Regions from separate parts of the Guyparkeria halophila genome, predicted to be linked through region 1. Evidence: predicted binding sites of a transcription regulator. Region 1 holds the regulator's gene; each other region holds the start of a gene.
What was found. The regulator sigma-54, encoded in region 1, starts transcription at its own class of promoters, with help from an activator protein. The targets are predictions, from matches to a motif close to TGGCANGNTNCNTGCTT.

Region 1 (2,188 bases):
CTCCAGGACACGCTTGCGGCTCTGGTACAGCTCGTCGATCCGGATGTGATGGATCGGAAACAGCTCGGCAGTATTCATTAAGCACCCTGTCGGTCGACTGGCCGCGAGGATCACTCACGGGTCGGGGCGGGAATGGTTGAATCGGCGCGCATCATAGCGTGTTGCGCCGGCTGTGCAACACCGATTCCGACATGGTGACGGGAGCAATTCGTGCGCTTCTCTCGTCATCCGCCGGCGATCACGCCGGCGGGGGCGGCTCAGCGGTGGCTGGTCAGCTTTTCCTTGTGCTTGACGATCTGCCGGTCGAGCTTGTTGATCATGGCATCGATGGAGGCGTACATATCGTCGGTGACCGCCTCGGCGTGCATGTCCTGACCGCTGACGTGCAGGTTGGCCTCGGCCTTCTGCGCTTCCTTGCGCTCCACGGTCAGAATGACGTGGATATCCACCAGTTTGTCGAAGTGACGCTCAAGACGAGTGAACTTCTCGTGGACGTGGGCCTTGAGGGCCTCGGTAACGTCGACGTGATGACCGGTGATGTCTATCTGCATGTGCCGCTCCTTATAAGTGCGTTATATCAGTCGCTTGCGGTCGGTTGATGAGGCGATCCCCATCGCCTCGCGGTATTTGGCGATCGTCCGTCGCGCGACGTCGATCCCCTCGTCTCCAAGCATGGTCGCAATCTTGGCGTCGCTCAAGGGCTTCTTGGGATTTTCTTCTTCGACCAGCTTCTTGATGCGTGCCCGGATGGCCGTGGCGGAGCATTCGCCGCCGTCGCTGGTGCCGACGTGGCTGGAGAAGAAATACTTGAACTCGAACACGCCCCGGGGGGTGAGCATGTACTTGTTGGTGGTCACCCGGCTGACCGTGGACTCGTGCAGCTCGAGTGTCTCGGCGATCTCGCGCAGGACCAGGGGTTTCATGGCGATCTCGCCCTGTTCGAAGAACTCGATCTGCCGACGCACGATCTCGCGGGCCACGTTCAGCAGCGATTCGTTGCGGCTCCTGAGGCTCTTGATGAACCAGCGCGCCTCCTGCAGGTGGTTGCGGATGTAGGTGGCATCCTTGCCCCGGCTGGAGCGGTCGATCAGTCCGGCGTAGGTCTGGTTTACTCGCAGTCGGGGCGCGATTTCCGGGTTGAGGTCGACATGCCAGCCATCCTCGCGATGGGTCACGACCACGTCCGGCTTGATGTAGTCGGCTGCCGTGTCGCCGATGGCCAGCCCCGGGCGGGGATCGAGCATCTGGATCAGTCTCAGCGCCGCCTCGAGGCGTTCGCGGCTGATGCCCAGGCCCTTGGTGACCTGCGGCAGTTCACGTCGTGCGATTGCCTCGAGCCAGTCGCCCTCCAGCACGGCGCGGGCATCGGCGGCGGCCGGGTCGTCGCCGTGGCGCTGGTCGATCTGGATGACCAGGCACTCGGCCAGCGAGCGGGCACCGACGCCTACCGGGTCGAGACGCTGGATGTAGTGAAGCGTGGCCTCGACTTCCTCGACATCGATGCCCGGCAGTTCCTTATCGAGCAGGGCGACGAGCTCCTCGAGTGATTCCTCGAGATAGCCGGACGGTTCGATCGATTCGATCAGTGCCGTGGCGATGCGGCGATCAGTCTCCGACAGCGTGGCCAGATGGATCTGGCTCAGGAGGTGATCGCGCAGATTGTCCTCCCCGGTCGACTGGGTCGCGAAGGGGTCGTAGTCATCGCCGGGCGTGTTGGCACTCAGGGAGGTGCTGCCGTCTGACTCGTAGTAGTCCTCCCAGGATGAGTCCACGACCAGGTCGTCGTCCGCCGACTTGTCCTTGCGGTCCTCGAGCAGTTCCTCGCCCGCCTGCGCGCCAGGGTCCTGCTCCTCGGCGGTGTCCGGCTCGGCGGTGTCTTCTTCCGGGTGCTCCTCCTCGGCGACCTCGAGCAGCGGGTTGCTGTCGAGTGCCTGCTGGATCTCGAGGCTCAGTTCCAGGGTGGAGAGCTGCAGCAACCGAATCGACTGCTGCAGCTGCGGCGTCATCGCCAGCGACTGGCCCAGGCGAAGCTCGAGTCCTGCCTTCATGCCGGCCATGTCGGGCCTCCCGCGGTTGCAAAAACGCCGAGCTGGTGGCGAGCGAGGGGAATGGCTGCCATGGGGATTGCCGAGCCCGGCAACAGGCAATGAGAGGGGTGTGCGCACGCAATTTGCATAAGATCGAGTTT
Region 2 (2,188 bases), 480 kb from region 1:
CGGTGCCTCGGATTTCAGAAAGCTCGGCACAGCGGGTGGTGCCGCATTCGGTCGAGCCGCCACGGGGTCGTGGGTAGCGAGGTTCATGGAATCATCTCCGAAAGAGGGCCCGGACGTACCGGGCCGTTGACGTCGCGTCGATCAGGCGAGATGGCAGGAGAGATCGACCGGGCGGGTCATGGTGTTGGCCACCGGTGACCACTTCTCGGCGGTATCCAGCAGGTCCTGCAGGTCTTTGTCACTGATCGGGTCGACCGTCTCGACGTCGAAGTAGACGCGGATGGCGGTAAAGCCCAGCGGCTTCGATTCGTCGAGATCGCCGGTGCCCCAGACGGCGGTGACGTTGATGTCCGCTTCCATGTTCAGCTCGAGCTTGCTGATCTTGATCTGGCGGGCGGTGGCATTGGCGTGCACGCCGACGGCCAGACAGGCGCCCAGGGCGGCCAGGGTGGCCTCGGACGGGTTCGGGGCGGTGTCGTCGCCCAGCAGGTGCGGCGGCTCGTCAACCACCACCGGGTCGAGATCGCGGATGTAGGTCAGGTTGCGAAAGCGGCCTTCGCAGACGGTCTTCGCCTTGAGTGTGACCACCGCGTCCGGGTTGGCCTTGCCCTTCTCGCTCAGCGCCTTGAGGCCGTCGGCATCGATTTCCTTGATTGCCTGGCGGATGCAGGACGGGGCGACGGGTTGGGCGGTTGTTGTGCTCATGAGTATTCACTCCGGTTTTGGATTGGCTTGGACGTGGGCCGGGATCTCGCTGGACGAGTCCCGCCCTCGCCTACTGCATTGCAGAGGCTGTGCCAACAAACCGAAATGGCGTCAACGCGCCGTTTGCGAGTATTTGGGGCAGGGTTGCCCCGTGGTGGGGCGCGCAGTGTCGGACAATGTCCGGTGTTTGTGCGGGGCGGGGCGGACAATGTCCGATTTGAGGTGGGTCGTCAGGTGAGGGTGTCATCTAACCCTATGAAATAAAGTGAAAAACGATGCTTGGCAGGCTTCTTGTAACGACAGGGGGCAGTGGCCCTGTCGGCCACGACGACAAAACCCGAGATCCCGCTACGGAGATGCCCTCATGATGACCAAGCACGCACTGACCGACCTGATCCTGGAAAAGAAGACCCAACTCGGCCTGTCCTGGGCCGATATCGCCAGCGGCGTCGGCCTGTCCCCGACCTTCGTCACCTCGGCCTGCCTGGGCATGAACAGCCTCAAGCCCGAGTTCGCCGACAAGCTGGTCGCCATCCTGGAGTTGCCGGGCGAGGCCAAGGCCGCGATTGAGGCCTGCCCGATGAAGACCTGGGAGCAGACCGTGCCGACCGACCCGCTGATCTACCGTATCTACGAGGTGATGGGCGTCTACGGCCCGACCATCAAGGAGCTGATCCACGAGGAATTCGGCGACGGCATCATGAGCGCGATCGACTTCTCGCTCGATATCGGCCGCGAGGCCAACCCGGCCGGTGATCGCGTCGTGATCACCATGAATGGCAAGTTCCTGCCCTACAAGTCATGGTGATTCCACGGTGACACCGCGGGTCGCCTGATGCGGCCCGGCAAGCGAAAAGGCGCGTCACGGACGCGCCTTTTTTCATGGGCCGAGAAGTGCACCGGTTCAGATGGGGTGCAGCGTCATGACGAAGGTCCCGCTCGGGTCCTCGTCGCGCCGGCCGTCGACGGTGTCCCGCATCCGGCCGGCGAACTGGTCGCGCGAGGATTTAACGATGGCCTGGTCGCCGGAGATCATGTGGGCGTTTCGTAGCGATGCCGGCGGCTCGGGCACGATGATCGCGACATCGCCATCTTCGGTATAGCCGACATAGCCATGCAGGTCATGTCGGTCGTTGTTGATAAACAGCCGAAAATCCTCGCTGTGCCCCTCGCTCATGCGTCGATCCAGGCTCATCTCCTCACCGAGGCCCTTGAGGTATTCGTCCGCCTCTTGCAGCAGTTCATCGCTGAACCGCGACTTGTCATTGATCCGGTCTGCCGACATCGCTCGGCCCTCCCTTGTGCGCGGATGGGCGGTCCTGGCCCACCCTTCCATTCGACTGATAGTAGCCCAACGACCGGGGATGTCCTGTGATGGATGCGCACGTCGTTAAGACGCCTCGAGGGGTTGGCCTTTGACCGTCTTCAATCGGATGCAGCAAACAACATAGCTGGCTAATGATATGCTTACTTTTCACATGAA
Region 3 (2,188 bases), 910 kb from region 1:
ACGCGCCGACGGCACTCTCCAGGTCCGAATGCGCGGTCATGATCACCACCGGGATCGCCGGGTGCTCGACGGCCAACCGGGTAAGGAAGCTCAAGCCGTCCTCGCCGGGCATGCGGATGTCCGAAAAGATCACGTGGGGCAGGTCGCCGCGATCGAGCCGGGCCTGGGCGCTCGCCACCTCGTCGAAGGACTCCACGGCGAAGTCGGTGGTGGCCAGCGCTCGCTCCAGCACCCAGCGGATGGCCTGGTCGTCATCGATTACCCACAGACGGGGAGTGGTCGGCTTGTCGGCTACGGCTTGCATGGCTGGATCACTCGTTCGAAGAATCGGATGACGCCTCATCCTGCGAGTCGTCGGGATGGATGGGCAGGATCAGGGAAAACCGTGTCAGGCCGCGCTTGGGCACGAACTCGATCATGCCCTGGTGGCGCTCGGCGATGGTCTGGGCCAGCGACAACCCCAGCCCGCTGCCACCGGCGCGGCCGCTGACCATGGGCAGGAACAGGGTCTCGACCAGGTCATCGGGCACACCGGGCCCGTTGTCCTCGACGTCGATACGCACGGCCAGTCGATGGCGCTTGCCATGGATGGTGAACTGGCGCAGCACGCGGGTGCGGAAGGTCAGCCGCGGCTCGGGCGTGTTGCCCTCGCGCATGGCCTGGACGGCATTGCGGGCGAGATTGAGCAGCACCTGGACCAGCTGGTCGCGATCAGCCCAGACGTTCGGGATCGACGGGTCGTAATCCAGCTGCCAGTCGAGCGGCTTGTCGCCCGCCTCGATCCGCAACAGCTGGCGGACCTGCTCGAGCGGTTCGTGAACGTTTACCCAGTGGCAGTCCGGCCGGTCGATCGGCCCGAGCATGCGATCGATCAGCCCGCGCAGGCGATCGGTCTCCTGCAGGATGATGCGGGTGTACTCGGTCAGGCGCTCGTCGGGCAGTTCGCGCTCGAGCAATTGGGCGGCACCGCGCAGCCCGCCGAGCGGATTCTTCAGTTCGTGGGCCAGCCCGCGCATCATCTGCCGCGTGGTCATCTGCAGGGAGTTGATGCGCGCATCGCGGGAGATGCGCAGGTGGCGCTCGATGTCGTTGAGCTCGAGCATCACCCGCGCGCCGGGGTACTCGGGACGCGGCGTGATGGCGCAATCGGCAACCCGAACCAGCTCGTGGGCCAGCACCAGCTCTACCTCGCGCAACGTCACCACCTGGCTGGTGGACAGCGCCTCGCGGATGGTCTCGACCAGCAGCGGGTTGGCCTCGAAAACGGCGTCGAATCCGGACTTCAACGCCGCGGTGTAGCTGGTGCCCAAGAACTGCTCGGCGGCCGAATTGAGATAGATCGGCCGGTTGCGTTCGTCGAGCACCACGATCGCGGTGTTGAGGGTGTCGGCAAGCCGGGGCTCGGATCTCGGATTCATGCACTGCTCCACCGGGCGCGAAACGATCGACAGGCCAGGCCTGCCGGGCGGCTGACGATTTTGGTGCAATTAGCGTGCCCGGCCGAGAACCGGCGGGAAAACCATGACGGATCGCATGGTGACGGGGTTTGCCTTGACCGCCAGCCCGGGCCGGCCCGTTCGGCAAGTCAACAATTGCACCAGGTCAGTGCATGAGAATAGACGACCGCACCGTTATTGGGAGGACGTCATCAATTGAAAGCGCACCGGCGCACTCTCCTTGATCACCTCGCCGTCGCGATGGATCTGCGCGACCAATTCGTGCGCGCCGGGCGCCAGCCCGTTGAGCAGATGCCGCCGGCCGGTGGAGTCGCGCACGCGCGCCTCGCCGTCGACCAGGATGCGTATGCGGTCGCCACTCCGCAGGTTCGGCTGCATCACCAGTTCGACCGTGATGCTGCCATGCAGACGACTGGCCACCTCGCCATCGGCGGGTTCGACGATGCTCAGGTGCTGGTAGCCGGCGGGTTCGTCGCCCGCCTCGCGCGACGCCGCCTCCCCGCCGGTCGTCGTGCCCGACGCTTCGCCCGCCCCGGTCGCGGTGTTGCGGGGGGCGTCGGCGGACGGTGCGGACCGGTCCGTCGAGCCGGCATCGCCCTGGCGTGGTTCGGGGACATCCACCGGCGTCATGGGAATGACCGGGGCGTCCTCGACCTCGTGGACGGTCGCGCCCTCGACCGGCTCGTCGGTGAACACCGTCTCGCCGGCACTGTTGGTGTACTGGTAGATCT

Region 2: cynS (cyanase) is a predicted target of sigma-54. The motif match lies at 986-1,002, and genes of this name have one in related genera.
Region 3: glnL (nitrogen regulation protein NR(II)) is a predicted target of sigma-54. The motif match lies at 1,482-1,498, and genes of this name have one in related genera.

The regions. Positions count from the first base shown of each region.
Region 1 is NZ_CP140153.1:1,607,281-1,609,468, reverse strand. Features, by position in the region: gene SR882_RS07315 (PTS sugar transporter subunit IIA) at 1-78, opposite strand, end outside; gene hpf (ribosome hibernation-promoting factor, HPF/YfiA family) at 258-551, opposite strand; gene SR882_RS07305 (RNA polymerase factor sigma-54) at 573-2,048, opposite strand.
Region 2 is NZ_CP140153.1:1,123,896-1,126,083, forward strand. Features, by position in the region: gene SR882_RS05180 (acyl-CoA dehydrogenase family protein) at 1-87, opposite strand, end outside; gene SR882_RS05185 (OsmC family protein) at 142-705, opposite strand; gene cynS (cyanase) at 1,070-1,513, shown strand; gene SR882_RS05195 (hypothetical protein) at 1,610-1,990, opposite strand.
Region 3 is NZ_CP140153.1:62,762-64,949, forward strand. Features, by position in the region: gene ntrC (nitrogen regulation protein NR(I)) at 1-304, opposite strand, end outside; gene glnL (nitrogen regulation protein NR(II)) at 312-1,418, opposite strand; gene SR882_RS00275 (DUF4124 domain-containing protein) at 1,632-2,188, opposite strand, start outside.